DNA from 3 places in the Kitasatospora sp. NPDC032121 genome. Region 2 is predicted to be linked to each of the others. Evidence: riboswitches for the same ligand, from Rfam matches in the RefSeq annotation. Region 2 holds a riboswitch; each other region holds the start of a gene.

Region 1 (5,363 bases), on a different contig from region 2:
GCCTTCCGCAACCCCGGTTCGGGAGTTACTCATGGTAAGGCATTGCGACGCAGGGTGGCAGACCCTTTCCCCGGACTCCGGAGGGCCGTTCAGCGCCGTCCGGCGTCGGCCAGCGCCTCGTCGGTGAGCCGGTACACCGTCCACTCGTCCATCGGCACCGCGCCGATGGACTTGTAGAAGTCGATCGAGGGCTGGTTCCAGTCCAGGACCGACCACTCGACCCGGGAGTAGCCGCGCTCGACGGCGATCCGGGCCAGTTCCAGCAGCAGCGCCTTGCCGTGGCCGCCGCCGCGGGACTGCGGGCGGACGTACAGGTCCTCCAGGTAGATCCCGTGGGTGCCGCGCCAGGTCGAGAAGTTGCGGAACCAGACCGCGAAGCCGACCGGCTCGCCGGTGGTGTCGTCCTCGGCGATCAGCCCGAACAGGGCCGGGTTCTCGCCGAACAGGGCCTGGTGCAGCTGCTCCTCGGTGGCCTTCGCCTCGTGCAGTGCCTGCTCGTAGTCCGCGAGTTCGCGGATCATGGCGTGGATGACGGGGACGTCGGTGGCGACGGCGGTGCGGATCATGCCAGTGAGCCTACTGCTCGGGACCGGTCTCGTCCCAGGCCTGGACGGAGGTCTGGTCGACGATCCGCCCGTCCCGCAGCCCGGCCATCGAGGACATCAGCACTCGGACGCCGTCCGGGTACCGGCAGGACTCCAGGAAGGCGACGTGGTCGCCCTGGACCACCACCTGTTCCAGCTTGTGGGTCATCTCGCGGCTGTAGATGTCGTCCAGCATGGCGCCGATCTCCTCCCGCCCGTGCATCACCAGGGGGTGGCTGGGCTGGGTCTTGCGATCGACCATGCGCAGTTCGGCGTCCTCCGCGTAGAGCGCGAGGAGGGTCTCGGCGTCGCGGCGCTCGATGCCCTGGCGCAGTGCGCGGGTGTCGAAGGCGGCGGGGGTCGCCGTGGTGGTCATGATCTCGCTCCTCCGGTCGGGTTCCGTCGGCTCGTACCTTGAGCGTACGCCCGGCCGCCCGGGGCCGGAGGAGCGGGACCGGGACCGGTCAGCGGGCCGGCACGGTGCGCAGGTACCCGGCCAGCGCGCCGATCGCCGCCGGGTTGCGCGGGCTCTCCACCAGGTCGACGTAGTCCATGACGAAGATCCGGTCGTTGCGGATCGCGGCGACGTCGGCCAGCGGCGGGAAGGACTTGAGGAACTGCCGCTTCTCCTCGGCCCCGGGCGTCGCGTAGTCGTTGATCACGATCACTTCGGGGTCGCGCTCCACCACGCTCTCCCAGCCGGCCGTGACCCAGGTGTCGGCGAGGTCGCCCATGATGTTGGTCCCGCCGGCCTTGGCGATGATCTCGTTGGCGGCGGCGAACTTCCCGGCGGTGTACGGCTTGTCCTGCCCGCTGTCGTACAGGAAGACGGACGGGTGGCGCTCGGGCTGCGGGACGGCGGCGATCTGCGCCTTGAAGTCGGCGATCAGCTTGTCGGAGCGGTCCTTGACGTCGAAGATCTCGCCGAGGTTGGCCAGGTCGGTGTAGAGCGCCTCCAGCGGGTCCATCACGCCGCGCACGGTGCCCCTGCCGGTGCGGCAGGACTCGCTGAGCACGTACGAGTCGACGCCGAGCGCCTTGAAGGCCTGCGGGGTGACGCCGCCGCCCTCGTCGAAGCCGTAGTGCCAGCCGGCGAAGACCAGGTCGGCCTTGGCGTCCAGGGCGATCTCCTTGGTGAGCACCTTCTTGGAGAGCCAGGTGGTCTGCTGGTAGCCGTCCTTCCAGGCGACCTTGTCGATCTGCCCCTTGTCGTCGGGCATCACGTAGCCGGCCATCCGGTCGGCGAGGCCCAGGGAGAGCATCAGCTCGGTGATGTTGACGTCGTTGGTCACCACCCGGGCGGGCTTCCGGTCGAAGGTGAGCTTCTCGCCGCAGTTGTCCACCGTCACCGGGTAGTGGGCGGAGGCGGTGGCGGTCTCCTTGGGGGCGATCTCGGCGCCGCAGGCGGTGAGTCCGAGGGTGAGCAGGGCGGTGGCGGCAACGGCCTTGGTGCGCACGGTGGTTCCTCTGGGCAGGGGGGGCGGATCAGGCGGGGTGGTCGAGACGGTCGAACAGCAGCTGGAGGGCACCGCTCTCCGGGTGCCGCACCGGGGTGGCCCGGACGCCGAACACCTCGGCCAGCAGGGCGGGTCGGAGCACCTCCTCGGGCGTGCCGGAGGCGACGATCCGGCCGGCCCGCAGCACGTACAGCAGGTCGCAGTGACCCGCCGCCAGGTTGAGGTCGTGCAGCGCGGTGAGCACCGTCGGGCCGGCCTCGCGGGCGAGCGCCAGCACCTCCAACTGGTGGGCGATGTCGAGGTGGTTGGTGGGTTCGTCCAGCACCAGCAGGCGCGGCTCCTGGACCAGGGCGCGGGCGAACAGCACCCGCTGCTTCTCGCCCCCGGACAGGCTCAGGAAGCCGCGCTCGGCCAGGTGCCCGGCCCGGACCTTGCGCAGCGCCTCGGCGCAGCGCTCCGCGTCCCCGTCGGTGGGGGCGCCGAAGCCGCGGCGGTGCGGCAGCCGGCCCATCGCGACCACCTCGGCGACGGTGAAGTCGAACTCGGCGGAGTGCTCCTGGGTCAGCGCGGCCACCCGGCGGGCCGTCTCGCGGGCGGTGAGGGCGTGCAGGTCGTCGCCGGCCAGCCGGACCGCGCCGCCGGCCGGCCTCAGCACCCGGTAGACGCAGCGCAGCAGCGTCGACTTGCCGCTGCCGTTCGGGCCGATGAGCCCGACCACCTGTCCGGCAGTGGCCGCCAGGCTCACCTCGTGGACCAGCCGGGTGCCGGCCAGCTCCACCGAGACGGCGTCGACGGCGAGGTCCTGGGCGTGCGCGGCCACGGCGGCCGCCTCGGTCACGTCGGTCACCGGGTGCCTCCGAAGGACTGGCCGCGGCGGCGCATCATCAGCAGGAAGGCGGGCACGCCGAGCACCGCGGTGAACACCCCGACGGGCAGTTCGGCGGGCGCCAGCAGGGTGCGCGAGGCGATGTCCACCCAGACCAGCAGCAGGGCCCCGGCGAGCGGGGCGATCACCAGCACCCGGCGGTGTCCGGCGCCGACCAGCATCCGGGCCAGGTGCGGCATCAGCAGCCCGACGAAGCCGATCGCCCCGCTGACCGCGACCACGGTGCCGGTGACGGCGGCGGTCACCACGAACAGCTCGCGGCGCAGCCGGTCCGGGTCCACGCCGAGCGAGGCGGAGGTCTCGTCGCCCATCGCGAGCGCGTCCAGCCGTCCGGCGGCGCAGGCCAGGTAGGCGAGGCCGGCCAGGACGGTGACGGCGGCGATCGGCACCGAGCCCCAGGTGGCACCGCCGAGGCTGCCGAGCAGCCACATCATGGCGTCCCGGGCGGCCTCGCCGCGGTCGGCGGCGAAGACCATCAGGGTGGTGGCGGCGGAGAATCCGTAGGACAGGGCGGTGCCGGTGAGCACCAGGCGCAGCGGGGTGAGCCCGAACGCGGTGCGGGCGGCGAGGTAGACCAGCGTCATGGCGGCCAGGGCGGAGCCGAAGGCGGAGGCGGAGATCGCCCACACGCCGAGCGAGGCGAAGGCGCCGAACAGCAGGACGGCGTTGGCGCCGACCGCCGCGCCGGAGGAGATGCCGAGGACGAAGGGGTCGGCCAGCGCGTTGCGCACCAGGGCCTGGACGGCGACGCCGCAGGCGGCCAGTCCGGCGCCGACCACGGCGGCCAGTACGGTGCGCGGCAGCCGGATCTCCCAGACGATCGCGTACGCCGCCGCCTCGTCCGCCTCCAGTCGACCGCCCGTCAGCCCGGCGCCCAGCAGCCGCAGCACCCGGGGCAGGCCGAGCCCGGAGGAGCCGAGGGCGACCCCGCAGACCAGCGAGAGCAGGAGGGCGGCGCCGAGGCCGGCGGCGAGCGGGACGACGGGTGTGCGACGAGTGGGCGGGCCGACTGCACGGTCTGCGGGTGCGCGGTTCACGGGTGCGCCTTGCCTCGGGCCGGGGGTGCGCCGGGGCGGGCGCGGGCCGGGGCGTGCCGGGGCGCCGTTCCCCTCGCAGTCCACGGCGAGTTGTCGGGAGTTCGGCGGCCGAGGGTGATCGGGCTGGCGCGGCCGTACGGGCTGGTACGGGCCGTGCTCACCGTTGCGGGTCAGCGCCGGATTCACACCGGACTTCCCCTCGGACGCCCTGGCAGCATAACAGCCACTCAGGGCAGGCAACCCTTACCGTTCGAGGATCGGGCGTGAACGCACGACCGCCCCCGTCCGGTGGTCCGGACGGGGGCGGTCGGGTGGCGACGCGTCAGGCTCAGGCCTGCTTGGTCTCCCAGAAGATCTTGTCGACCTCGGCGATCAGGTCCAGCAGGGCCTGGCCGGTGGCCGGGTCGGTGGACGCCTTGGCGGCCGAGGCGGCCTTCAGGGTGTCGTTGATCAGCTGGTGCAGCTGCGGGTACTTCTCGAAGTGCGGGGCCTTGAAGTAGTCGCTCCACAGCACCGAGATGTGGTGCTTGACGGCCTCGGCGCGCTGCTCCTTGATGATGATGGCGCGGGCGCGGAAGTGCGGGTCCTCGTTGGCCTGGTACTTCTCCTGGGTGGCCTTGACGGACTCGGCCTCGAGCTTGGCCTGCGCGGGGTCGTACACGCCGCAGGGCAGGTCGCAGTGGGCGTGGGCGGTGGCGCGCGGTGCAAACAGACGAGAGAACATGGGAGTCCTTCCTTAGATCGTCTTCCCGCGCCCGAGATTACCCTTCCGCCCGCCCGGTTTCGCGATCGGGCGGCGGGCCTAGGGCGAAAGACGGACCCGCAACCGGGGTATTCCGGACATCGGGGCGCTGACGGCCCGTACGGCAGACTGGGGGACGGGCGGAGCGGGAGGAGGAGTCGTGGCGCGGAGCACGCGACCGGAGGACGTCGGAGCCGGGGACCGGGGCGGTGTGCTGCCGTTCGGGCTGGTCGACGTGGCGGGGCCGTCGATGGTCCCGACCCTGCGCGAGGGCGACCGGCTGCTGGTCCGGTACGGCGCGCCGATCCGGCCGGGCGCGGTGGTGGTCTTCCGGCACCCGTTCCAGCAGGACCTGCTGGTGGTGAAGCGGGCCGTCGAGCGCCGGCCCAAGGGCTGGTGGCTGCTGTCGGACAACCGCCCGGTGGACAGCGACAGCCGCAGTTACGGCGCCGTCCCGGACGAGCTGGTGCTCGGCCGGGCGCTGCTGCGGCTGAACCCGAGCCCGGCCTGGCTGGCGCCGGGGCGCCGGCTGGAGCGGCTGCTGCTCACCCCGCGGCTGGCCCGGGTGCCGGGCCTGGCCCGCCGGCTCGGCGCCTGGGTGGAGGAGGTCTGAGGCCCTGGGGCCCGGACTCCCGGGGCTCCGAGCTCCCGGGGGCC
Region 2 (5,363 bases):
GGCCCGGTGCGGAACGACACCCGGGTGCGGTGCTCGCCGGTGCGGACGGTGAGCCCGTGCTCGGGGAGGGCGGCCGGGGCGCCGCCCTCGGCGAGCCAGCAGGCCACGGCCGAGCCGAGCAGCAGCGGGTCGATCGCCGGGTCGGGGCGGTTCCAGTCCGGTTCGGCGCGGGCTTCCAGCAGCAGGCCGGTGCGCAGCCGGAGCAGGTGGCGGGCCGGGCCGAGGGCGGCCACCGCGACGGCCAGGCCGGGGAGTTCGGCGGCGGTGTCGGCGAGCCAGCGGGCGGCGGGGAGTTCGGCGTGCACCTCGGTGCGGGCGAGGACCTCGGCCGTGTAGCGCAGGGCGTCGCCGGGGTGGTCGTCGGTGAGGGCGTGGAAGCCGCGCGGGGTGTGGCCGTCCGGGTCGAAGGGGTAGCGCCGGAGGCTGACGTCGGTGCCCTCGCTCCGGCCCTCGACGTCGTACGCGGTGGGCCCCTCGGTGGCGGCGGGGTGCGGGACGGGCTTGGGGTAGGGCGGCAGGGCCGGTTCGTCCCGGGGTTCGTCCAGCTCCTTCAGGAAGGAGTAGAGCAGCGGGCGCAGCAGGCGGGCGGACTCGCCGCGGTGGGCGAGCGACCGGTCGGTGATGCCGCTCAGGTCGGCCGGGTCCCGGGCCAGGGCCAGTTCGAGCTGGGCGGTGAGGTCCCCGTCGGGGTCGAGGACGGGCGCGGCCTGGCCGAAGGCGTAGCTGGGGGAGCGCGGGTCGAGTTCGGCGGCGCCGGTGGCGACGAGCAGGGTGCGGTGGTCCAGGGCGGCGCCGTAGACGGTGACCGAGCCGTGGTCGCCGATCACGCAGTCGGCGGCGACGAGTGCGGCCTGCCAGCCCTGGTGGGGTGGGATCAGGCGCAGGCCCATCCGGCAGGCGGCGGCGAGCAGCGCCTCGGGGTCGTGCCGGCTCCACACGTTGGGGTGCAGGACGACGGCCACCGTGTACTCGTCGGCGGGCAGTTGGCGGACCAGCCGCTGGGGCAGGTCGGGGTGGCGGCCGAATAACGAGTGCTCGCTCCAGGTGGAGCTGACGACGACGAGCCGTCGGCCGCCGACGGCGCCGAGCGCGGCGCGGTAGCCGTCACGGGAGCGCCGGCTGCCGAGCATCCGGTCGAAGCACGGGTCGCCGACGACCTGGGCGACGTCCAGCGCCTCGGGGCAGGAGTCCCGCAGCCGGTCCAGCTGCTCGGGGTGGGAGAGGCCCAGGACGTCGACGAACACCCTTCCGCGGTGGGTGAGTTCGTTGCGGGACAGGCCGGCGGCGCTGACCGTGTCGCCGGTGGACTCGGTGACCAGGCGGTTGTAGCCGGCGCCGTGCGGGAGGACGACGAGGCGGGCGTCCAGGCGGTGCATGGAGGAGTGGACGGCGCAGGCGACGGCAAGGTCGAAGCGGCGGCGGACGGCGTCTTCCCAGTCCAGCACGGTGAAGCCGGACAGGCCGTGCAGGTACTCGTCCAGGGCGCGGTCGGCGAAGGCGGAGCCGGGGTTGACGGTGAAGTAGCGCTCGATGCCGTCCGGGCTCAGCAGGGTGAGGACGTCCAGGACCCGGGTGGCCGAGGTGAGGGTGCGGGCGACCGCCAGCACGCGGGCCCTGACCGGTCGGGTGTTCCAGCGGTCGGCGGGCCAGGCGTGGGGGTGGGACGGCACACCATGATCGTACTCATCCGGTCGGGCCGCGGCGCGGTTCCGAGTGCGGGTCAGCCCGCGGCCGCGCTGGGCTCGTGGTGCTCGGCGGCGGCGCACTCGTCGAGCAGGGGGCGCATGGCCTCGTCCACGAGCCGGTAGCGCACCACTCGTCCGTCCCGGTCGCCGGTGACCACGCCGGCCGTGCGGAGCAGCCGCAGGGCCTGGGAGACGGCCGGGTCGCGCATGCCGGTGGCGACGGCGAGATCGCTGACGGCGAGCGGGCCGGCCCGATGGAGGGCGAGCAGCAGGGCGAGCCGGCCGGGGTCCGCGAGCAGGGAGAACCGCTCGGCCCAGGACCGGACGTGCGCGGGCTCGCCGATCGCGGCGATGGCCTCGCAGACCCGGTGTCCGTCGATGGTGCGGTGGCCCGCGCGGTCCTCCGGTACGAGATGCATGCGGACATTCTCGCAGGCAGGGGCCTGTGATCCTGGACACCTGCGCAGGTGCGCAGCCTTGCATGGGTCGGGGCGGGGCCCTACGGTGTTCCCCGCCGTGGTGCTCGGGAAGACCGGTGACGGACCCTCAGGGGTCCCAGCCCGGAGCGGCCCTCGCCACTGTGATCGGGTCGCTCCTCCGTCCACGGAGGAGCGTCGTCCGCACCCATGAAGCCACTGGGCGCCTCGTGCGCCTGGGAAGGCGGGTGCGGGTGTTCCCGTCAGCCAGGAGACCGGCCACGGCAGCTCACGAGGTTTTCCACGAGGTGCTGGAGCGTGATCCGCATGACCCTGCCCGAAACCGTTTCCGCCGGGACCGGACCCGGCCCCGCCGCGCTGCCCACCTTCAGATGGCGGCGCGAGGACACCGTCCGTACGGCCGGGCTGATGGCGGTGATCGTGGCCATGCACGTGGTGGCCTTCGGCACGCTGATCTTCCTGGTCGCACCCGAGCGGTACGCGGTCGGTACCCAGGTCTTCGGGGTGGGCCTGGGTATCACCGCGTACACCCTCGGCATGCGGCACGCCTTCGACGCCGACCACATCGCGGTGATCGACAACACCACCCGCAAGCTGATGGCGGACGGCAAGCGGCCGGTCTCGGTGGGCTTCTGGTTCGCCCTCGGGCACTCCTCGATGGTGGTGCTGATGGCCGCCCTGGTGGCGGGCGGCGCGCAGCTGGCGAACACGCTGATGGACGACGAGTCGGCCACCCACAAGTGGCTGGGCGTGGTCGGCACGACGGCCTCCGGTGCCTTCCTCTACCTGATCGGCGCGCTCAACCTGGCGGCGCTGCTCGGCATCCTCAAGGTGTTCCGCTCGATGCGGGCCGGGCGGTTCGACGAGAAGGAGCTGGAGGCGCACCTCGACTCGCGCGGCTTCATGGCCCGGGTGCTGAACCGGGCGACCCGTTCGATCACCCGGCCGGGGCAGATGTTCCCGGTGGGCATGGTGCTGGGCCTGGGCTTCGACACCGCGACCGAGGTCACCCTGATGGTGATGGCCGGCTCGGGTGCGGCCTCCGGGCTGCCGTGGTACGCGATCGTCTGCCTGCCGCTGCTGTTCGCGGCCGGGATGAGCCTGTTCGACACCCTGGACGGGACGTTCATGAACTTCGCGTACCAGTGGGCCTTCGCCAACCCGGTGCGGAAGGTGTACTACAACCTGACCATCACCGGGCTGTCGATCGCGGTGGCCTTCATCATCGGCACCATCGAGCTGGTCGGGGTGCTGCACGAGAAGCTCGACCTGACCGACCCGGTCACCGGGTTCATCGCGGACATCTCGCTGGACAACGTCGGCTACGCCATCGCCGGGCTGTTCGTGGTCGTCTGGGCGATCGCGATCGGGTACTGGAAGCTCGCCCGGGTGGAGAAGCGCTGGACGCCCGACAGTCCGTGACCGGGCGGCCGCCGGCCTCCGAGCACGTGGAGCGGCGCCGCCCCGAACCCGGGGAGGCGCCCGCGGCCCGCCCGTTCCCGGGCACCGGATCGGCGCCGAACGACGCGGCGGGTGGGGGAGCGGGGTGCGCGGCGCGGTCGCGCGGGGGCGCGCAAGGGGCACCGGGGGTTCTGTCGGGGGCGCTCGGCGGGCGGTTCGGGCCGGGGGTTCGTAGGCTCGACGCATGGCGGATGCGTACGCGGGGCGGCGGGAGCGGGTGAGGGAGCACTGCAGTGCGGCCGGGGCCGACGCGGCGCTGATCACCCGTGCGGCGAACGTGCGGTACCTGACGGGCTGCGCGCCCTGCGGGGCGAGTCTGCTGCTGACCAGAGAGCGGGCCCTGCTCGCGCTGCCGGACGACCTGCCGCCGGACGACACCGGCGAGCACCTGATCGCCCCGGACGTCACCCGGCTGCCGGTGGCGGGCGGGTCGGACACCGCGCTGGCCGCCGCGTCGGCCGCCGCGCGCTCGGGGGTGGCGGGCCTGGCGGTGGAGGAGCACGACCTGACCGTCAGCCGGCACCGGGCGGTCGGCGGCCTGACCGAGGGGGCGCGGCTGGTGGACCTCGGCCGGACCGTGGAGCGGCTGCGGGTGGTCAAGGACGAACGCGAGATCGCCGACCTGCGGATCGCCGCCGAGATCGCCGACCAGGCGCTCGGCGAGCTGCTGGAGTCGATCCTGGTCGGCCGCACCGAGCGGCACCTGGCGATGGAGCTGGAGCGCCGGATGATCGACCACGGCGCCGACCGGGCGGCCTTCCCGGTCTCGGTCGGCACCGGCAGCCACTCCGGCCAGGCCGCCCACCAGCCGACCGACCGCCGGGTGGAGGAGGGCGACTTCCTGACCGTGGTGATGGGCGCCCAGTACCGCGGCTACGGCGTCTCCACCGCCCGCACCTTCGTGATCGGCGCCGCTCCCGCACCCTGGCAGGTGGAGCTGCACCGGCTGGTCTTCCGGGCCCAGCGGGCCGGGCGGGAGGCGCTCGGACCAGGGGTGGAGCAGTGCGTACCCGACCGGGCCGCCCGGCAGGTCCTGGAGGCGGCCGGCCACACCGAGGCCTCCCCGCACCCGGTGGGCCACGGCATCGGGCTGGAGATCCGGGAGGCCCCGCGACTCGGTCCGGCGGACATGGGTAAACTGGACAGCCGCGTACCGGTCACCGTCGGCCCAGGGGTCCACCTCCCGGGCAAGGGCGGGGTCCGGATCGAGGACACGCTCGTCGTGCGCCCCCTCGAAGAGGGCGGGCCCGAGCTGCTCACCATCACCACCAAGGAGCTCCTCGCCCTGTGACCGCGGCCCCCGGGCCGTGGGCGGCAGGACGCACCCCTTGGTTCCTTGACAGCTATATCCAGGAGTAAGTGCGCCCGTGGCTTCCACGAACGATCTCAAGAACGGCATGGTCCTCAAGCTGGAGGGCGGCAAGCTCTGGTCCGTCGTCGAGTTCCAGCACGTCAAGCCCGGCAAGGGCCCGGCCTTCGTGCGTACCAAGCTCAAGGAGGTCCTGACGGGCAAGGTCGTCGACAAGACCTTCAACGCGGGCACCAAGGTCGAGACCGCCAACGTCGACAAGCGCGGCATGCAGTTCTCGTACAAGGACGGCGAGAACTTCGTGTTCATGGACATGGACACCTACGACCAGCTGACCATCGAGCCGTCGGTCGTCGGCGACGCCGCCAAGTACCTGCTGGAGGGCTTCGAGGCCCTCGTCGCGCAGAACGAGGGCTCGGTCCTGTACATCGAGCTCCCGGCCGCCGTCGAGCTGACCATCGCCAACACCGA
Region 3 (5,363 bases), on a different contig from region 2:
GGTCACCGTCGACGTCCGGGCGCTGGACGTCACCGACCCGGCCTCGGTCGAGGCCTGCCTGTCCGGCGTCGACCGGCTGGACGCCCTGGTCAACAACGCCGGCGCCGGCCACATCGGCACCCTGGAGCAGGAGAGCGTCGACGACGTCCGCGCCGTCATGGAGGTCAACTTCTTCGGCGTACTGCACGTCACCAAGGCCGCCCTGCCCCTGCTGCGGGCGAGCAAGGGCCGGGTGCTGACCGTGACCAGCGTCGGCGGCGTGGTCGGCCAGCCCTTCAACGAGGCGTACTGCGCTGCCAAGTTCGCGGTGGAGGGCTTCATGGAGTCCCTCGCCCCGGTCGCGGCCACCGCCGGGGTGTCCGTCAGCGTGGTCGAACCTGGCGCGGTGGCCAGCGAGTTCGTCAGCAACGTGGGCCTCACGGACGACGCCGCCGAGCAGGCCGGGCCGTACGCGCCGGCCCTGGCCGGCTACCTGGAGCGCACCCGCAACGCCTTCGCCAACGCACAGGCGGCCGAGGACGTGGCCACCCGCATCCTCGGCCTGCTCGAGGCCGAGCGCCCCGCCTTCCGGCTGCTCACCTCCGACGCCGCCCGGGCCTTCGCCGGGGTGAAGCTCAAGGACCTCGACGGCTCGGCCGTGCAGACGCTGACCGCCGGCTGGGTCACCCCGTGATCACCCGAGCCGCAGGGCCGGCCAGGTAGCCGGCCGGGCCCCGCGGGCGTCCGGGACACGGCAGCCGGGCACCGTCCACGGGTGCGGCAGCGGCTGCCCCTGGGCGCGCCGCTCGCGGTCGAGCTCGGCACCGGCCGCGCCGCCCGGTACACCCTCCGTCAACGCCCGCTGGAGGACGCGCAGCCGCCGGGGCGGGCGCGGCGGCCTCACCGCGCCCGCTCCGGCTCCCGCCAGCCGACCTCCGTCAGCCGGCCAGTTCCGCGCGCAGCGTCCGGGCGGCGGCGACCAGGCTCTCCAGCGAGGCCCGGGTCTCCGGCCAGCCGCGGGTCTTCAACCCGCAGTCCGGGTTGACCCAGAGCCGCTCCGCCGGGATCGCCGCCAGGCCCGCGCGCAGCAGGGAGACCGCCTCCGCGGTGCCGGGGACGCGCGGCGAGTGGATGTCCCAGACGCCGGGGCCCACCTCGCGCGGGTAGCCCGCCTCGGCGAGTTCACCGGCCACCTCCATGTGGGAGCGGGTGGCCTCCAGCGAGATGACGTCCGCGTCGAGGTCGTCGATCGCGGTCATGATCGCGCCGAACTCGGCGTAGCACATGTGGGTGTGGATCTGGGTGTCGGCCCGCACCCCGGAAGTGGCCAGCCGGAAGGCCTCGGTGGCCCAGTCCAGGTACGCCGGGCGGGCGGCGGCCCGCAGCGGGAGGGTCTCGCGCAGGGCCGGTTCGTCCACCTGGACCACGGCCGCGCCCGCCGCCTCCAGGTCGCCGACCTCGTCGCGCAGGGCGAGGGCGACCTGGCGGGCGGTGTCGGCGAGCGGCTGGTCGTCGCGGACGAAGGACCACGCGAGCATGGTGACCGGGCCGGTGAGCATGCCCTTGACCGGGCGGTCGGTCAGGCTCTGCGCGTAGCCGAACCAGTCGGTGGTCATCGGGTGCGGGCGGGAGATGTCCCCGGCCAGCACCGGCGGGCGTACGTACCGGGTGCCGTACGACTGGACCCAGCCGTGCCGGGTGGCGAGGTAGCCGGTGAGCTGCTCGGCGAAGTACTGGACCATGTCGTTGCGTTCGGGCTCGCCGTGCACCAGGACGTCCAGGCCGGCCTTCTCCTGGTAGGCGATGACCTCGCGGATCTCGGCCTCCATCCGCTCCCGGTAGGTGTTCGCGTCGATCCGACCAGCCGTCAGATCGGCGCGTGCGGTGCGCAGTTCGGTGGTCTGCGGGAAGGATCCGATGGTGGTGGTCGGCAGCAGCGGCAGGCCGAGCCGGGCGCGCTGGGCCTCGGCCCGCTGCGGGTAGGCCTGGGCCCGGCGGGTGTCGTCGGCGGTGACGGCGGCGGCCCGGGCGCGCACCGCCGGGTCGTGGGTGATCGGGGAGTTGGCGCGGGAGGCGAGGTCGGCTCGGTTGGCGGCGAGTTCGGCGGTGATCGCGCCGGTGCCCTCGCGCAGGCCGCGGGCGAGCAGCGCCGTCTCGGCGGCCTTCTGCTTGGCGAAGGCCAGCCAGCGGGCGATCTGCGGGTCCAACTCCCGTTCGGCGGCGGCGTCGAGCGGGACGTGCAGCAGGGAGCAGGACGGCGCGACGTCGACGATGCCGGCGAGGCCCAGCAGGGTCGCCAGGGTGGACAGCGACTTCTCCAGGTCGTTGATCCAGATGTTGCGCCCGTCGATCACCCCGGCGACCAGCCGCTTGCCGGGCAGGCCGCCGACGGCGGCGAGGTCCTCCAGGTTGGCGGCGGCCGGACCGGTGAAGTCCAGCGCCAGGCCCTCCACCGGGGCCTTGGCCAGCACCGGCAGCGCCTCGCCGAGCCGGTCGAAGTAGCTCGCGATCAGCAGCTTGGGCCGCTCGGTGAGGGCGCCGAGCTCGCGGTAGGCCCGGGCGGCGGCGTTCAGCTCGGCCGGGGTCCGGTCCTGGACCAGCGCGGGCTCGTCCAGCTGGACCCACTCGGCCCCCGCGGCCCCGAGCGCCGCGAGCAGCTCCGCGTAGACCGGCAGCAGCCGGTCCAGCAGGGTGATCGGCTGGAAGTCCTCGGCCACCCCGGGGGCCGGCTTGGCCAGCAGCAGGTAGGTCACCGGACCGACCAGCACCGGACGGGCGGTGTGGCCGAGCGCGAGGGCCTCCTCGAACTCGCCGACCGCCTTGGCCGGGTTCGCGGCGAACACCGTGTCCGGCCCCAACTCCGGCACCAGGTAGTGGTAGTTGGTGTCGAACCACTTGGTCATCTCCAGCGGCGCGACGTCCTGGTTGCCGCGCGCCATCGCGAAGTACCCGTCCAGCGGGTCGGCGTCGACCGCCTCCCGGTGCCGCGGCGGGATCGCGCCGACCGCCACGCTGGCGTCCAGCACGTGGTCGTAGAACGAGAAGTCACCGGTCGGGACCTCCCCGACCCCCGCCTCGGCGAGCTGGGCCCAGTTGGTCCGGCGCAGGTCGGCCGCGGTCGACAGCAGCGCCTCGGCCGTGACCACGCCCTTCCAGTAGCCCTCGATCGCCTTCTTCAGTTCACGGTCACGACCCTGCCGGGGGTAGCCGTACGCGGTGGCCACGGACGCCGCGGCTGCGGACTTCGCTGTCAAGGGACTCTCCTTCGCGAGCCTGAATCCTCAAGTGCACCGGTGGTGGCACGAGGACGCGAAGGGATGACGAACCGGACGGACACCCGCACCCGTGCACGGCTCCGCCTGGTATGGTCGCCGACCCGCCCACGAGGTCACCGGATGGCCGCACGCGAACGGTCGCGCACGGGCAGTGGCAGGTCTTCGGACTCGTGGGCACGCCCACCCGGCCGAAACCGGGGCGGACACCTACTGGCCGTCGCTTCCCAGACCCGTCCCGGGTCCAGTGCGTATGACGGCGGTCGTTCCCACTCACCGCTGCGGGGCAGTCCCGGACTGGCCAGTTGAAAGGCGTCACCGGGTTCCCTCTTACGACACCCCGCCTGGCGGACGGGGCGAACCAGCTGCGTCGCCAGCTTAGGGGCAGAAGGTCGCCGTCGAGGCGGAAATCTCGAAAGGCGTCCGTATCGTGGGACGTCGCCGCCGCGTACGGCTACTCGGCCGAAGGTCCGCGCAGCTTGTCGGGGCCGCCGTCCTCCGGGACCAGCTCGGGGACGGGGTGGGGCCGCCCCTGCGAGTCGATCGCCACGAAGACCAGCTCCGCCGTCGCCACCCGGGTCACCGGCCCGGCGAGGTTCCAACGCTCCGAGGTCACCTCCACCGACACGTCCATCGAGGTCCGCCCGACGCTGCCGACCCGGGCTCGGACGGTGAGGAGGTCTCCCGCCCGGACGGGCGCGAGGAACGACATCCCCCGGACGGAGACGGTGACCGCGGGAACACCGGCGTGCCGGCCCGCGGCCGCGGCGGCCGCGTCGTCGATCAGCTTCATCATCACGCCGCCGTGCACCGAACCGTAGAGGTTGGTGTCGTGGTCGCTCATGATGTGGGCGAGGGTGACCGCCGAGTCGGCCGGGGTGCGGGAGAGGACAGCGGGACTGGTCACAGCGACGGCCCGCCCGTCATGGCGCCGTGGGAATCGTGGTCGGCGTTCCGCTGCACGGAACTCTCCTTCGTGAGGTCGCGCACCTCGGGCACGCCGAGGAGCGGGCAGCCGTCCGTATACGGCCCACCCGCACCATCGGCCCGCCCTCGGGGTCGTGGTGGGCCGCGGGCCACCACGGCACGCGGGCAGCGGCAGGTCTTCGGACTCGTGGGCGCGCCCTCCCGGCCGAACCGGGACGGACACCCACCGGTCGTCGCTCCCCGGACCCGTTGCCGGGCCCGGCGCGCAGGACGGCGGTCGTTGCCGCTCGCCGCCGCGGGCGGTCCCGGACTCCCTCCGGGTTCCCTCGTGACGACACCCCGCCCGGCGGGCGGGGCGAACCAGCTGCCTCGCCAGCTTACGTCCATCCGCGCAGCTCACAGCCACCGCCCACCGCTTCGGCCGGCCATGCACGGCCCCCGGGCCCGTACGCCGGGGCGGACGGCAGAATGTCCCCCATGCGGCACATCTTCGTCATCGGCATCGGTGCGGGCGACCCGGACCACCTCACCCTGCAAGCGGTCAAGGCGATCGGTCGCACCGACGTCTTCTTCATCCTCGACAAGAGCGAGGAACGGCAGGACCTGATCGCGCTGCGCCGCCGGATGCTGGCCGAGCACGGACGGCCCGGGCACCGCGTGGTCGAGGTGCCGGACGCCGAGCGGGACCGCACGACCCCGGCGTACGCGGCCGCCGTGGACGACTGGCGCGTCCGCCGCGCCGACCTGGTCGAACAGCTGCTCGCCGAGCACCTCGGCCCGGGCGAGAGCGGCGCGTTCCTGGTCTGGGGCGACCCGGCCCTCTACGACAGCGTCATCGCCGTGGTGGACGACGTGTCCACCCGGGGCGGCGCGCCGTTCGAGTACCAGGTCATCCCGGGCATCAGTAGCGTCTCCGCGCTCGCCGCCCGGCACCGCACCACGCTGACCAGGGTCGGCCGCCCGGTGCAGATCACCACCGGCCGCCGCCTGGCCGAGGGCTTCCCCGAGGGGGTGGACGACGTGGTGGTGATGCTCGACGGCCGGGCCGCCTTCACCGAGATCGACCCCGAGGGGCTGGAGATCCACTACGGCGCCTACCTCGGCACCCCCGACGAGGTGCTCGACTCCGGGCCGCTCGCCGAGGCGGCCCCGCGGATCCGTGAACTGCGGGAGCGGGCCCGGGAG

What was found. A riboswitch is a leader RNA that binds a small molecule or an ion and turns the genes downstream of it on or off. The one in region 2 is predicted to bind cobalamin.
Region 1: linked by a shared signal. The riboswitch ahead of ACZ5OX_RS14920 (FecCD family ABC transporter permease) and the one ahead of nicT (Nickel transporter NicT) in region 2 are both predicted to bind cobalamin.
Region 3: linked by a shared signal. The riboswitch ahead of metE (5-methyltetrahydropteroyltriglutamate--homocysteine S-methyltransferase) and the one ahead of nicT (Nickel transporter NicT) in region 2 are both predicted to bind cobalamin.

Annotation. Positions count from the first base shown of each region.
Region 1 is NZ_JBVILX010000004.1:210,747-216,109, reverse strand. Features, by position in the region: gene ACZ5OX_RS14940 (GNAT family N-acetyltransferase) at 90-566, opposite strand; gene ACZ5OX_RS14935 (nuclear transport factor 2 family protein) at 577-960, opposite strand; gene ACZ5OX_RS14930 (ABC transporter substrate-binding protein) at 1,049-2,041, opposite strand; gene ACZ5OX_RS14925 (ABC transporter ATP-binding protein) at 2,070-2,879, opposite strand; gene ACZ5OX_RS14920 (FecCD family ABC transporter permease) at 2,885-3,964, opposite strand; cobalamin riboswitch at 4,087-4,224, opposite strand; gene sodN (superoxide dismutase, Ni) at 4,293-4,688, opposite strand; gene sodX (nickel-type superoxide dismutase maturation protease) at 4,957-5,319, shown strand.
Region 2 is NZ_JBVILX010000001.1:135,836-141,198, reverse strand. Features, by position in the region: gene ACZ5OX_RS00595 (hypothetical protein) at 1-1,670, opposite strand, end outside; gene ACZ5OX_RS00590 (ArsR/SmtB family transcription factor) at 1,721-2,104, opposite strand; cobalamin riboswitch at 2,186-2,399, shown strand; gene nicT (Nickel transporter NicT) at 2,429-3,544, shown strand; gene ACZ5OX_RS00580 (M24 family metallopeptidase) at 3,768-4,874, shown strand; gene efp (elongation factor P) at 4,951-5,363, shown strand, end outside.
Region 3 is NZ_JBVILX010000003.1:344,682-350,044, reverse strand. Features, by position in the region: gene ACZ5OX_RS12530 (SDR family oxidoreductase) at 1-673, shown strand, start outside; gene ACZ5OX_RS12525 (hypothetical protein) at 674-883, opposite strand; gene metE (5-methyltetrahydropteroyltriglutamate--homocysteine S-methyltransferase) at 918-3,233, opposite strand; cobalamin riboswitch at 3,407-3,615, opposite strand; gene ACZ5OX_RS12515 (acyl-CoA thioesterase) at 3,706-4,158, opposite strand; gene cobF (precorrin-6A synthase (deacetylating)) at 4,656-5,363, shown strand, end outside.